DNA from 2 places in the Streptomyces sp. NPDC005492 genome. Region 1 is predicted to be linked to the other one. Evidence: riboswitches for the same ligand, from Rfam matches in the RefSeq annotation. Region 1 holds a riboswitch; the other holds the start of a gene.

Region 1 (7,251 bases):
CGCGGCGGCACCTCCTCGGTGGGCCTGGCGGCCGCCGCGCTGGCCCGCTGGCGCGGCGCCACGGTGCTGTCCACCACCCGCCGCCCCGACCGCCTCGCCTCCCTGAAGGAGCGCGGCGTCGACCACCCCCTGCTGGACACCGGCGAAGTCGCGCCCGCCGTACGGGAGTTGTACCCGGACGGCGTCGACGCCGCCCTCGACCTCGTCGGCACCCCGACCCTGCCCGACACCCTGCGCGCGGTACGCGTCCACGGCACGGCCTGCTTCAGCGGCAGCCTCTCCAACCAGTGGACGGTCCAGGACTTCTCCCCGAACGAGTACCTCCCCCGAGGCGTCCGCCTCGCCGGCTACTTCGGCGACGCCACCGACCTCCCCCGGGAAACCTTCCAGGAGATCCTCGACGCGGTGGCCGCCGGCCGGCTGTCCTTCCCCGTGGACCACGTCTACGACGGCCTGGACCAAGTACGGCGGGCCCACGACGACATGGAGCACAACCGGGCCACGGGCAAGCTCGTGGTGCGGGTCCGGCACGGCCGGCCGCGCGCTTAGCCCGCCGCCACCTGGAACGCGATCCCGTCCAGGATGTCGTGCTCGCTCACCACGACCTCCTCCGCGCCGATCCGCTCCATGATCGAGAGCAGGACGAGGGCGCCCGCACCGATGACGTCGACGCGACCCGGGTGCATGGAGGGGATGGTCGCGCGTTCCGCGTGGGTGGAGTGGAGGAGGGAGTCGGTGATCTCGCGGACGCGGTCGTGGGAGACGCGGGAGTGGTGGATGGCCTCCGTGTCGTAGGCCGGGAGGTTCTGGGCGATCGCCGAGATGGTGGTGACCGAGCCGGCCAGGCCGACCAGGGTGCGGGCCTCGCGGAGCGGGACCGTCTTCTCGGCGAGGTCGAGGGCCGCCTCGATGTCCGCGCGCATCGCCGTGATCTCGTCCGGGGTGGGCGGGTCGGACACCTTGCCGTCGTGCACCAGGTGGCGCTCGGTCAGGCGGACGCAGCCGATGTCCACGGAGCGGGCCGCGCGGACCTGGTCGTCGCCGACGACGAACTCGGTCGAGCCGCCGCCGATGTCGACGACGAGGTAGGGCTTGGCGAGGTGGTCGCTGCCGGTCAGTTCCTTGGTGGCGCCGGTGAAGGAGAGTTCCGCCTCCTGGTCGCCGGTGATCACCTCCGGTTCGACGCCGAGGATGTCCACGACCCCGCGCACGAAGTCGTCGCGGTTCGAGGCGTCGCGGGAGGCGGACGTGGCCACGAAGCGCAGGCGTTCGGCGCCGTGCTCCTTGATGATCGCCGCGTAGTCGCGGCAGGCCGCGAAGGTGCGCTCCAGCGCCTCGGGGGCGAGCCGACCGGTGCGGTCGACGCCCTGTCCGAGCCGGACGATCGTCATCCGCCGGTCCAGGTCGACGAGTTGACCGGTCTCCGGGTCCACGTCGGCCACCAGGAGGCGGATCGAATTCGTACCGCAGTCGATGGCGGCGACACGGCGGGTCACTGATCGTCCTCCTTCGGGACACTCACACACGGGCCCTTGGCCCACCACTCCGGCAGCATCGCAAGGGCCTCGTCGCCCAGCGGGTTGACGCCCGGGCCCGCGGCCAGGGAGTGGCCCACCAGGACGTGCAGGCACTTCACGCGGTCCGGCATGCCGCCCGCGCTCGGGAAGCCCTCCAGGACCTCGATGGCGTCGCGGCGCGCGATGTAGTCCTCGTGCGCGGCGCGGTACGCGGCGGCCAGCTCGGGGTCCGTCTCCAGCCTGGCCGTCATCTCCTTCATGACGCCGTTCGCCTCAAGGGTGCCGATCGCCGAGGCGGCGCGCGGGCACGTCAGGTAGTACGTCGTCGGGAAGGGCGTGCCGTCGGGCAGGCGCGGGGCCGTCTCCACCACGTCCGGCTGACCGCACGGACAGCGGTGCGCGATCGCGCGCAGGCCGCGCGGCGGACGCCCGAGCTGCTGCTTGAAGGCCTCGACGTCCGCGTCGGTGGGCTCGGTGCGCGGAGTGGACGGCGGGGGCGTTTCCATGCGGGTACGAAAGTCTCTCTGTCAGTTCAGTTCGCTGTCGCCAGTGGCCACTGGTGGCTACTGGCTGGTTATTGGTCGGAGGCGTCGGACTTGTCCACGCCGTCCCACACGTTCGCGTACCAGGGGCGGTCGGCCGCGCCCAGCTCGGCGCGCGACTGCTTCGCCGCGTCCGGGTCGATCACGATGTAGCCCGTCTCGCCGGGCATCACATAGTGCAGCCGCTGCCTGATCTGCTGTTCCGCGTACGAGTCGTCCTGCCAGCGTGCCTTGAGGTCGCGCAGTTGCTCGACGCGCTGCCGCGCCTGCGCCTGCTGCCGCTGAAGGTCGGAGACCTCGGCGCGCTGGGAGACGTACTGCCTTATCGGGTACGCGAGCGCCACGATCAGCGAGCACAGCACCAGGGCGAGAAGGGCCGCCCGGCCGGTGAGCCGGGAGCGGCGGGCCTGCCGCTTGGTCTGGGAGCGGTAGACCCGGGCCGCCGTCTGCTCGCCGAGCAGCTTCAGCCTGGTCGCGGTGGAGAACCGGTCCCGGTCCTTCACGGCCATCTTCCCCGCCTCCCGTTCACACGCGCGTACGTCCCCGCACACGGTACGGGACCGGTACGGGGACGTACGTACGACTGGCTAAGGATTGACCCTGGTGGGGTCAGTCAGCCCTTGAAGCGAGGGAAGGCCGAACGGCCCGCGTACTCCGCCGCGTCGTCGAGGATCTCCTCGATGCGCAGGAGCTGGTTGTACTTGGCGACGCGGTCCGAGCGGGCCGGGGCGCCGGTCTTGATCTGGCCGCAGTTCACCGCGACGGCGAGGTCGGCGATGGTGACGTCCTCGGTCTCGCCGGAGCGGTGGGACATCATGCACTTGAAGCCGTTGCGCTGGGCCATCTCGACGGCGTCCAGGGTCTCGGTCAGCGAGCCGATCTGGTTCACCTTGACGAGCAGGGCGTTGGCGATGCCCTCCTCGATGCCGCGGGCGAGGCGCTCGGGGTTGGTGACGAAGAGGTCGTCGCCGACGATCTGGACCTTCTCGCCCAGCTTGTCGGTGATGACCTTCCAGCCGGCCCAGTCGTCCTCGAACAGCGGGTCCTCGATGGAGACGAGCGGGTACGCGGAGACCAGCTCCTCGTAGTACTCGGTCATCTCGGCGGCCGAGCGGGACTTGCCCTCGAACTCGTACTTGCCGTCCTTGTAGAACTCGGAGGCGGCTACATCAAGCGCCAGGGCAATCTGCTCGCCGGGGATGTAACCGGCCTGCTTGATGGCCTCGATGATGAGGTCGAGGGCGGCGCGGTTGGACTCCAGGTTCGGGGCGAAGCCGCCCTCGTCGCCGAGGCCGGTGGACAGGCCCTTGGTCTTCAGCACCTTCTTGAGGGTGTGGTAGACCTCGGCGCCCCAGCGCAGCGCCTCGGAGAAGGACTCCGCGCCGATCGGGGCGATCATGAACTCCTGGATGTCCACGTTCGAGTCGGCGTGCGAGCCGCCGTTCAGGATGTTCATCATCGGGACGGGCAGCAGGTGCGCGTTCGGGCCGCCCAGGTAGCGGAAGAGCGGGAGGTCGCTGGCCTCGGACGCGGCGTGGGCGACGGCGAGGGAGACGCCGAGGATGGCGTTGGCGCCGAGCGAGCCCTTGTTGTCGGTGGCGTCCAGGTCGAACATCGCCTGGTCGATCAGGCGCTGCTCGGTGGCGTCGTAGCCGACGAGCTCCGGGCCGATCTGCTCGATGACGGCGAGGACGGCCTTCTCGACACCCTTGCCGCCGTAGCGGTTGGGGTCACCGTCACGCAGCTCGATGGCCTCGAAGGCACCCGTGGAGGCGCCGGACGGAACGGCGGCACGACCCGTGCTGCCGTCGTCGAGGCCGACCTCGACCTCGACCGTGGGGTTGCCTCGGGAGTCCAGGATTTCCCGGGCTACGACGACGTCGATGGACGGCACGAGCATCTCCTTCTTCAATGTGACGCGGCTACGCAGTACCGCGGTGGGCTCTGCGAGACGAGCCTAACCGGCTCCGGGCGATCGGCCAGTCTGTCGACCATCCCTTGAGCAGAACCGAGAGTAAATTGTTTCCGAACGGAACAAAAACCGCTCCGGAAGCGTGCGCAAAAAAGCCCCGCCCCGGTGCGTACGGGGGAACACGCACCGGAGCGGGGAGCCCGTGGGGGACGGGGGTGACCCTCACGAGGTCTCCATGGTGCAGTCCACGGATGTGAGGGCGCTGTGGTTCAGCTGAGTACTACTTAAGGTGGAGCTGCTGACCCGGGTAGATGAAGTCGGCGTCGTCGATGATGTCCTTGTTCAGCTTGAACAGCTTCTGCCAGCCGCCCTTCACCTTGTGCTTCTCGGCGATGGAGCTGAGGGTGTCACCCTTGACGACCTTGTACTCGCCGTCCCCCTTCTTGACCTTCTTGCCGGTCGGGGTGGTGACGGTCTTCTTGGCGGCCGGGCGCTCGGCGGAGCGGGAGGCCGTCGTGTCGGAGGTGGAGCGCTCGCTGGTGCTGCTGCTCGACGAGCTGCTGCTGGAGGAGCTGGAGCTGCCGCCGGAGTAGGTGGCGCTCGACAGGCCGGTGCCGCAGACGGGCCAGGCACCCTTGCCCTGGGCGGCGAGAACCTTCTCCGCCACGGCGATCTGCTGGGCCTTGGAGGCCTGGTTCGCGGTGGAGGCGTAGGCGGTGCCGCCGTACGCGGCCCACGTCGAGGCGGAGAACTGGAGACCGCCGTAGTAGCCGTTGCCGGTGTTGATGGACCAGTTGCCGCCGGACTCGCACTGGGCGACCGTGTCCCACTCAGAGGCGGTGGCGGCGGAGGCGTTGCCGGCCGCCATGAGCGGGGCGGCGATGGCGACACCGGTCACGCTGGCGAGCGTGGCGACGCGGGTGGCCTTGGACGGACGGCGGTGCTTGCCCTTGCCGGAAAACAGCATGGAAGATCCCCTCACCGACGCCTGCGAGGTGAGCTGTCGGGTTCGGGCCGTGTGAGTTGCCCGGCCGCGCACCTCGCGGTGCGCGACTTAACCCCAAGCCGGATCCAGCAGCCTCAACTGCCGGGCCCAGCACTTACCTTGGGTCCCCCGCTCCTGCCTACGGCGCTTGACGCGACGACTGTTCCCGGAAGCCGCTGGCAGGACTCGGCGTGTGCGGCAGCCGGGGCTCGTGGTGACGAGCGGCCTTGACCGTAGACAGGGAATCGGCGGAATTTCAAAGACGATCAGGGCTTCTGAGACTCATCCCACACTTTCACCAAACCGGACATTCAGCGCGAAGCGTGACGTGAACTCCCGCTGTTTTCCTGCTACTTTCCGCCCGTTTCAGCGCTCACGTCCAAGGTCTGACCGGCGGCGATCCGGGTCGGATCGGCGCCTATCACCTTTTTATTCTCGGCGTACAGCGCGCGCCATCCGCCGTCGAAGCCAAGGGAGTCGGCGATCGACGCGAGGGAGTCGCCGGCACGGACGGTGTACGTCTTCGCCGTCACACTCTCCTCGGCGCTCGCCCCGCGATGCTTTCCGGTGCTTCCCTGGTCGCTGCTTCCCTCATCGGTCGCATCACCGAGCGCACCGGTGTCGACGAGGCTCCACTTCCCCACCGCCTGCTCCGAGTTGTCCGATTCGTCGAGTTTCGGAGATGCGGAGGCCGAGGCGCCACTCGCCGAAGGAGTGGTGGACTTGTCGGACTTGGTGGAGTTGTGCGTCGCGGAGGACGAGGGGCTGCTCGACGGGTCGGCGGCGGAGGAGTCGGACGAATCCGATGAATTCGAGTCCGTACTGCCGGAGTCGGACAGGCCGGACGAGCCCGATGTACCGGAGGAGTCGGTGGAGCCCGAGGAGTCCGTCGCGTCGGCCGACGGCGAGTCGCTCGCGACGCCCGTGTCGACGTTCGTCGAACCCGAGGTCGTGGTGAGGCCGGAGAGCAGCGCGCAGGTGGTCCACGCGGAGGTGCCCTTGGCGTCGAGGATCTTCTCGGCGACGGCTATCTGCTGGGAGCGGCTGGCCAGGTCGGCGCTCGGGGCGTACTCGAGACCCCCGTACTTGTCCCAGTCGTCCTGGGTGATCTGGAGCCCGCCGTAGTAGCCGTTGCCGCTGTTCTCGCTCCAGGAGCCGCCGCTCTCGCACTCGGCCACCTTGTCCCAGGTGGTGCCGTCGGCGGCGTTCGCGGCGGCGGCGCCGAGGAGCGGGATGGCGATGGCGGAGCCGGTCACCCCGGCCGCGACGAGCAGAGCCGGAGCCTGACGGGGGCGACGGTGACGACCGTTCCCGGAGAGCATGCGGAGGCCTTTCGCGTGACAGCGGGGGAGCGCGCGGCGGGTGGTGCGGGGCGCCGCGCTGGTACGTGAACGTAGCCGCAGTCGATCACTTGTCACAAGTTAATGCCACGCAGATCACGTGAAGATCACAGAGTTGAAGAAGTGTCATCTTCGGGTTTGGCGGCCCGAATCACCCGTTCCGGGGTGAACTCCACGGGCAGGGTGCGCAGTCCGCGCATGATGAGCCCGCCGCGCCAGCGCAAGTCGGCGGGGTCCGCCGCGAGTTGCAGGTCCGGGAGGCGGGTGAGGAGGGTGGCCAGCGCGGTCTGGCCCTCCAGGCGGGCGAGCGGGGCACCAAGGCAGTAATGAATGCCGTGGCCGTAACCGAGGTGTTGATTGTCACGCCGTCCGAGATCGAGGACGTCGGGATCGGCGAACCGTTCCGGATCGCGGTCCGCGGCGGCCAGGACGACGAGCACGGGGTCGCCTGCCGCGATGTCCTGCCCGCCGAGGGTGAGGGGCCCGGTGGCGAAGCGCCAGGTAGCCAGCTCCACCGGACCGTCGTAGCGCAGGAGTTCCTCGACGCCGGTTTCGAGGAGCCCGTGTTCGCCCGCGGCCAGGGACTTCTCCAGGCGGGTGCGCTGGTCGGGGTGGGTGAGGAGGGCGTAGGTGCCGTTGCCGATGAGGTTCACGGTCGTCTCGAAGCCGGCGAACAACAGGATGAAGGCCATCGCCGCGGCCTCGTTCTCGGTGAGGTGCTCGCCGTGGTCGGAGGCGCGAATGAGGCCGGAGATGAGGTCCTCGCCGGGGAGGGGGTCCGGGGTGTCGGGGAGGGCCTCGCGCTTGCGGTGGATGAGGTCGGCGAGATAACCGCGCATCTTCTTGACGGACCGGGCGACTCCGCCCCTCGGGCCTCCCCCGTGCCGAATCATCATGCCCGCCCAGTCGCGGAAGTCGTCCTGGTCCTCGCGGGGGACGCCGAGCAGGTCGCAGA
Region 2 (7,251 bases), on a different contig from region 1:
GTCTTCCTGTTCCGCAGACGGGACTTCACCGGGATCGTCGACGGGGTGGTGATAGCCGGGGTCACCGCGACCGGCTTCGCCTTCACCGAGAACATCCTCTACCTCGGCACCGCCTTCGGCACCGACCAGCTCACCGGCGACCGCGGCTTCACCTCGGTCACCGCGGCGACCTTCTTCGTCCGCATCGTCATGTCCCCGTTCGCGCACCCCCTGTTCACCGTCCTGACGGGCATAGGCTTCGGCATCGCGGCCCTCTCCCCCGACCGGCACCACATCAGACGCATCCTGGTACCACTGACCGGCCTGCTCCTCGCGATGGGCATGCACGCGATCTGGAACGGCTCCTCCACGTTCGGCCAGTACGGCTTCTTCGAGGTCTACGGCATGCTGATGGTGCCCGCGTTCGGCCTGCTGACCTGGCTCGCGGTCTGGACCCGCCAACGCGAACTGCGCACCGTACGCGAGGAGTTGCCGGTATACGTCCACGCGGGCTGGCTGCCCCCGGCCGAACCCTTCGTACTCGGCTCGATGAAGGCCCGCCGCCTGGCCCGCGAGTACGCCCGCCACCACCTGGGCAGACCCGGTTCCCGCACGGTCGCCGAGTACGAGGCCCACGCAACCACCCTGGCGTTCCTCCGCCACCGCGCGGGCCGAGGCCACGTCGGCCCCGAATTCCCCGTACGGGAAAGGCAGTTGCTGCACGAACTGTGGCTCCGCCGAGAGGTGGCCCGCCCGGCCCTGGACTACGCGGCGAGGCGCACGGCACCACCGGTGCCGGTGGTTGTGCCGCCGTGGCCGGTGTACGGGGTGTACGGGAACGCGGGGGCGCCTTACTCGGTGTACAACCCGTACCGGTCCTGAGGTCTTCCGGGCCTGCCGCAGAGGCTGGACGTGGGCCGCGCTGCCAGGGCCTCGACGGCGTGGGAACCCTGGAGGCGTTGACATCGCGCTCCCCCGCTCCCGGCGCGGCTCGACCGGGGGCCCATCGCTCCGCATCGCCCGCGGCAGCGGCCGCCGGGATCCGGCGCCTCCTCCACCGTGCCATCGCAAGCACAGGACGCCGACCGGTCACCGCCACTTTCCAGCGCCTCGACCCGCTGGAGACCGAGGCCGACGCCCCGTCAGCTTCTCCAACTCCGCGTCCGTCAGCCCCAGTTCCGACCGCCGGCGCCGACCAGCCGCCGTCGCAGCCCCGCGCCCCGACCCGCCGGAGACCCCAGGCCGCCGCGTCGAAAGGCCCCGCCTGCCTCACGCCGCCCCCGGCACACGCCCACTGCCATGAGGGCGTGGGAGGCGCCCCCACCCGCCGCCCCGACCGGCGACACCAGCCGCACTCCAGACTCACCCTGCGGGCGAACAACGGGACTTCACGGCCCCGACCTAGGCCGACGACTCCGTCAGCTTCCCCAACTCCCGGTCCGTGAGCTCCAGTTCTGCCCACCGACGCCGACCAATCACCGCCGCTGTCCCGCGCCCCGGCCCGCCCAAAACCCCAGACAGCGTCCGCAAGGCCCGCCTGCCTTACGACGCCTGGCACGCTCCCCCGCTGCTGGTGCCCCCACCCGTCGCACCGACCGGCGACACCAGCAGCGCGCGTGAGAAGCAGGACTTCCCGGCCGCGACCTACGCCGACGCCTCCGTCAACAACCCCAACTCCCCCTCCGTCAGCTCCAGTTCCGCCACCGCCAACAGCGCCGGCAGTTGCTCCACCGTCCGGGCGGACGCGATCGGTGCGGCGACCGTCGGCTGGGCGGTGAGCCAGGCCAGGGCGACCGTCGCGACGGGGGCCTCGTGGGCCTGCGCGATCTCGTCCAGGGTGGTCAGCACATTCTGCCCGCGCTCCGATTCGAGGTACTGGGCCGCGCGCCCCGCCCGTGCGCTCTCCACTGTCGTGCCGGGGCGGTACTTGCCGGTGAGGAAGCCGGCCGCCAGGGCGAAGTACGGGAGGGCCGAGAGGCCGCCGCGTTCGGCGACGTCGCGCAGCTCGCCCTCGTAGGTGTCGCGGGAGACGAGGTTGTAGTGGGGCTGGATGGCGACATAGCGCGCCAGGCCCTCGCGGTCGGAGAGGTCGAGGGAGGCCTGGAGGCGCGCCGGTGAGATGTTGGAGGCGGCGATGTGCCGTACCTTGCCCGCCCGCACCAGCTCGTCGAGCGTGCCGACGATCTCCTCGACCGGCACGTCCTCCTTGTCGAAGTGCGGGTAGTACAGGTCGATGTAGTCGGTGCCCAGGCGGCGCAGGGAGGCGTCGGCCGCGGCCTTGATGTTGGCGGCGGACAGGCCCTGGTAGTCGGGGTGTTGGCTGACCTTGGTGGCGATGACGACGTCGGCGCGGTTGCCGCGGGCCGCCAGCCACCTGCCGATGACGGTCTCGGACTCACCGCCCTTGTGGCCCTCGATCCACGCCGTGTACGAGTCGGCGGTGTCGACGAAGTTGCCTCCGGCGGCCGTGTACGCGTCGAGCACGGCGAAGGAGGCGGCCTCGTCCGCGGTCCAGCCGAAGACGTTGCCGCCGAGGACGAGCGGGAAGATGTCGAGGTCGGACCGGCCCAGCTTGCGAAGAGAAGTCATGCTCTACGTCAACAGCCGGACCGGAACCGGATATTCCAGCGAGATCGCCGGGTGCCTCAGGGGTTGAGCCCCTTGCTGCGCAGCCAAGGCGCCGGGTCGCTGGCGGTCGCGGCGCCGTTGATGTGGACCTCGAGGTGCAGGTGCGGCCCGGTCACGTTGCCGGTGGCGCCGACGCGGCCGATGACATCACCCGTGGCGACCTTCTGCCCGACGCTGACGTTGATCGAGGACTGGTGGCAGAACCACAGCTCGGTGCCGTCGTCGAGGGTGATGATGGTGCGGTAGCCGTACGACCCGGCCCAGCCCGCCTCGGTGACCGTGCCGCTGTGAATGGCCTTGATCAGCGTGCCGGTGGGCGCGGCGAAGTCGAGTCCGGTGTGGTAGCCGGAGGACCACATGGTGCCGGCCTGACCGAAGGTGCCGGTGATCGTGTACGACCCGACCGGCAGGGTGTACTGCTTGGCCAGCGCGGCGAGCTTCGCGGCCTCGGCCTTCTTCTTGGCGGCGTCCTCGGCGGCCTTCTTCGCGTCGGCGGCCTTGGCGGCGGCGTCCTTCTCGGCCTTGGCCGCGGCGTCGTCGACCTGCTTGGCGACGGCGGCCTCGGCGGCCGCCTGCGACTTGCCGTCGACCTGGAGCTGCTGGAGCTCGGCCTGCTCCATGATCCGGTTGCGCAGCAACTCGCCCGCGTCCGAGGTGCCCTTGGCGGTCTCGGTGGAGGTCACGCCGACGCTGCTGAGCGCGGTCGCGGAACCCTTGGGGGTGCTGGAGGAGTCGTCCAGCAGATGGCCCACGGAGGGCAGGTCCGGCAGGGAGATCGAGACGGGCGGCTTGCCGGTGTTGGCGCTGGCCATCCCGCCGGCGCTCACGGCGGCTATGACACCGACGCCCAGGACGGTGGAGCTGCGGGCGAATCCCCCGCCACCACGCTGCTTGGCGACACGGTGCTTGCCGCGGTTGGGGGGAACGGACTCCGCGCTGGGGTTCCACTCCTCCCAGGGGCCCTCGTCGGGGCGGTAACCGCCATACACGAACGGGGCTTCTGGGGCAGCCTGGTTGGACGCCACGTGGGCGTGCTCCTTTCCTTCCTTCTCGCCTACCGGGTTAGCTGACGGGTTCGGAGCAGGAAGGTCTCCTACGCGCGTAAACCCGCCGTGTTCCCACGGCGGTCGACGAGCGATTCACCCCAAGTGGTGGTTCCCCGGTTCCCTTGCGGGATTCGGCGCGTGCGCACGGAGCCGTCTCTTGTGACGGCTGGGACGACCGCGCTGCGTTATCGAACGTTAATAGACCCGGGCACCCGATTCCAAGCTGTTCGGCTTGATCATTAACCTTTCCTTGCTGGACGAAGGGCCCACGACCGGCGAAAAACGGGCGAGTTGACCAAGTCTCAGAATTCACACAGCTATTGACGGTATGTCAGTTGTTATGCGGAGGGCGCTCACCCGATCACACCTGGTGACACCGTTCATGGATGCCGTACGGCGATCATCGCCATGTCGTCCGACATCCCGCCCCCGGAGTACCGGCGCACCTCCTTGGCAAGGATCCCGAGCAACGCCTCGGGGCTGCGGAAGGTCCGCCCGGCCAGCCGCTCCCCGGGATCGAAGAAGACACCGTGGCGATCGCGGGCCTCGGACAGCCCGTCGGTGTACACCAGCAGCGTGGCTCCGTCCGGGAAGGCGAACTCCTGGGCACGGTCGGGCCAGTACCCCAACTCGCCCATGCCGAGCGGCAGTGCGGGCTCTTTGACGAGCAGGGTGTGCACAGCGCCGTCCGCCTCCAGGAGCAGCGGCGGCGGATGGCCCCGGTCGACGATCCGTACGACGCCGTCGCCGTGCGGGATCTCGGCGAGGACGGCCGTGGTGAACCCCTCGAACGCGTCGAGCCCGTCGCGCCGGCTGCCCTCGCGGGCCAGCGCCCGCTCCAGCCGCTCGGCGACCTCCTCCAGGGTGGTCTCCTGCTGGGCCGCCTCCCGGAACGCCCCGATCACCACGGCGACGGCGGCGACCGCGCCCATGCCCTTGCCGCGCACGTCGCCGACGATCAGCCGTACGCCGTGCGGGGTGTCCTGCACCGCGTACAGGTCGCCGCCGATGGACGCGCCCTCCTGGGCGGCCTCGTACCGTGCCGCGATCTCGAACCCGCGGATCCGCTCGGCCGGTTCGGGCAGTACCGCGCGCTGGGCGGCCTCGGCGATCTCGCGTACGGAGGCGAGCTGCTCGCTGCTGCGGCGGACGAGGAGGTTGATGAGGACGGCGAGACCGGCGACCGTCACCACGGTGACCACCTCGGTGACCGCGTCGATCCGCAGGACGATGCCGAGTTTCAGGTGGATGGCGAGGACGACGGCGACCGCGGTCAGGCCGGTGAGTACAGTCCCGCGCCGCGAGTAGAGCGGGGCGGCGACGAGCGGGGCGGCGGTGAAGAACGGGGCCGCGGTGAAGTCCTGCGGGGTGAAGTAGTCGTAGAACGCGCCGACGACCAGCAGCAGCGCGGGCAGTCGGCGGACGAAGGCGAGGGTGTACGGGATCCGCCGTCCCTCGTCGGGGCCGAGGCCGGGGTCGGGCACGGGGTCGCCGGGCAGGCGCCCGCCGGCTCGCACATACGGACCCTCCTCCACGCGTCCAGTTTTTCGTGGTGGGGGGAGGGCGGCGAGCGGGGTGACCCGATAGGGGAAGGGGCGGAAACACCAAGGGCCGGAATCCAGAAGAAATCTGGATTCCGGCCCTTGGCCTTGAGTAGCGGGGACAGGATTTGAACCTGCGACCTCTGGGTTATGAGCCCAGCGAGCTACCGAGCTGCTCCACCCCGCGCCGTTGTGTTCCCAACTATACGCCATTCGCGGGGTCCGAAGTCACACGAGTGTCAGCCGTCCGGGTTTCCTGGGGTTCGAGGAGCGCCGCCAGGGCCAGGCCGTGTCGACGCGGGGCTCACGAGGTCAGGTCGACGCCCGTCAGTTCGGCGGAGAGGGTCCACAGGCGGGCGGCCTGGGACGGGTCGGTCGCGTAGGCGCGGGCGCCTGCCCAGGAGTCGTCGTCGGGGAGGGCGGGCTCGGCGATGTCGCAGTCCTCGCAGTAGACGCCACCCATGCCGTCGAGTTGCGGGGAGGTCGCGGCCCATACCTGGGTGGCGGCGCCCTGCTCGGGGGTCTTGAAGCTGCCGCTGGGATTGCCGTGTTCGTCGATCCAGCCGCGTTCGATCATTTCTTCACGGGACGTGTGGCGCACCAACTCGGTGAGGATCTCCCCGGGATGGAGGGAGAACGCCCGCACTCCGGACTCGTGGCCCAGCCGATCCAGGTGGACGGCGAACAGCATGTTCGCGGTCTTCGCCTGGCCGTAGGCCGCCCACTTGTCGTAGGGACCGTGCTCGAAGTGGATGTCGTCCCACCGGATGTCCGACAGGTGGTGCCCCCGGGACGACACGGCCACGACACGGGCGCCGCCGCGCGCGATGGGCGCCCAGAGTCGGTTGACGAGGGCGAAGTGGCCCAGGTGGTTGGTGGCGAACTGGGCCTCCCAGGCCGCCGGGCCGACCCGTGTCTCCGGGCAGGCCATGATCCCGGCGTTGTCGACGACTATGTCGATGTCCCGCCCCGAGGCGAGGAACCGGTCGGTGAACTCCCGCACGCTGTCCAGGTCGGCGAGATCCATCTCGTCCACCTCGACCCCGTCGAGCCCGCCGACCGCCCGCTCCGCGACCTCCCGGCGCCGGGCCGGGACGACGACCCGGGCGCCGGCGCGGACGAGCGCCCGGGTCGTCTCCAGGCCGAGGCCCACATAGCCCCCGGTGACGACGGCGAGCTTGCCCGTCAGATCCGTACCCCGCAGGACCTCGTCCGTGGTGCTCCTGGCACCGAAACCGGATCCGATCTTGTGCTGTGGTGTGGTCGTGTACGTCATGTCTTCGGACGCTACGACTTCGAGGGCGCTCTATCGCAAGGGCCGTCGCCGGTGCCGGCGCGAACGCCGTCGGGAACCTCCGGCGAGCCCCCGCGAGTGCCTTACCCTCCCTGCCCCGCGAGCGTGTCCAGGGCTTCGGCGACCGGGACGGGATCGAGAGGGCCGACGTGTGACGCCGCTGCGAAATTGTGCACGTGGAACCTGTTGTCGGGCGTGAGCGCGTCGGCTTCCGCGATCATCCTGTCCTGGAGCGCGGTGGCGATCGTCCGGTCCTTGCCGAAACGCAGGTAGGTGCGGGGAACACGTCCCCAGGCACCAGCCCGGCCGACCGCTCGGCCCGCATAAGCGGCTATGGGTTCGTCGGTCTGCATTCCGGCCAGCGTCCGGCGGAATTCGGCATCGGGATAGTCCGCGCAGATCATCTCCTTCAGGAGGGACAGCGCATGGCTGTCGCCCGTCCGGAAGTTCAGCCGTAATACACCGAGCCGGTCCGGGTCACCCACCGTCAACTCGACCGGGCTGACGGCGTTCGCGTTCTCGGGGGCCGCCGTGCAGGCGTCCGCCGAGGGCAGGACACGGCTGGGGCAGAAGGCCGCCATGTAGCAGATGTGGTGCAGCAGATGCGGGACGGCGTTGCCGACCCGGCTGACCGATACTCCACCCAGACTGTGCCCGACCAGGACCACCGGGCCGTTCCGTGCCGCCCGCCGCACGATGCCCGTGACGCGTGCCTCGTAGTCCTCCAGTCCGAGGCCCCCCAACGGGGAAGGCTCGACGGCCA

Evidence for each region. Region 1 has a riboswitch for cyclic di-AMP ahead of ABZT04_RS02225 (transglycosylase family protein). Riboswitches for the same ligand answer to the same signal wherever they lie in the genome.
Region 2: it holds a riboswitch for cyclic di-AMP, as region 1 does, so the genes downstream of both, ABZT04_RS41945 (M23 family metallopeptidase) here and ABZT04_RS02225 (transglycosylase family protein) in region 1, are expected to answer to the same signal.

What each region holds. Positions count from the first base shown of each region.
Region 1 is NZ_JBEXDX010000001.1:478,061-485,311, reverse strand. It holds gene ABZT04_RS02250 (zinc-binding dehydrogenase) at 1-549, shown strand, start outside; gene ABZT04_RS02245 (Ppx/GppA phosphatase family protein) at 546-1,496, opposite strand; gene ABZT04_RS02240 (DUF501 domain-containing protein) at 1,493-2,023, opposite strand; gene ABZT04_RS02235 (septum formation initiator family protein) at 2,092-2,568, opposite strand; gene eno (phosphopyruvate hydratase) at 2,673-3,959, opposite strand; gene ABZT04_RS02225 (transglycosylase family protein) at 4,252-4,938, opposite strand; cyclic di-AMP (ydaO/yuaA leader) riboswitch at 4,942-5,113, opposite strand; gene ABZT04_RS02220 (transglycosylase family protein) at 5,307-6,278, opposite strand; gene ABZT04_RS02215 (cytochrome P450) at 6,404-7,251, opposite strand, start outside.
Region 2 is NZ_JBEXDX010000062.1:19,607-26,857, forward strand. It holds gene ABZT04_RS41935 (PrsW family intramembrane metalloprotease) at 1-861, shown strand, start outside; gene ABZT04_RS41940 (aldo/keto reductase) at 1,624-2,568, opposite strand; gene ABZT04_RS41945 (M23 family metallopeptidase) at 2,625-3,632, opposite strand; cyclic di-AMP (ydaO/yuaA leader) riboswitch at 3,644-3,800, opposite strand; gene ABZT04_RS41950 (PP2C family protein-serine/threonine phosphatase) at 4,034-5,188, opposite strand; tRNA gene ABZT04_RS41955 (tRNA-Met) at 5,308-5,381, opposite strand; gene ABZT04_RS41960 (SDR family NAD(P)-dependent oxidoreductase) at 5,499-6,470, opposite strand; gene ABZT04_RS41965 (alpha/beta hydrolase) at 6,572-7,251, opposite strand, start outside.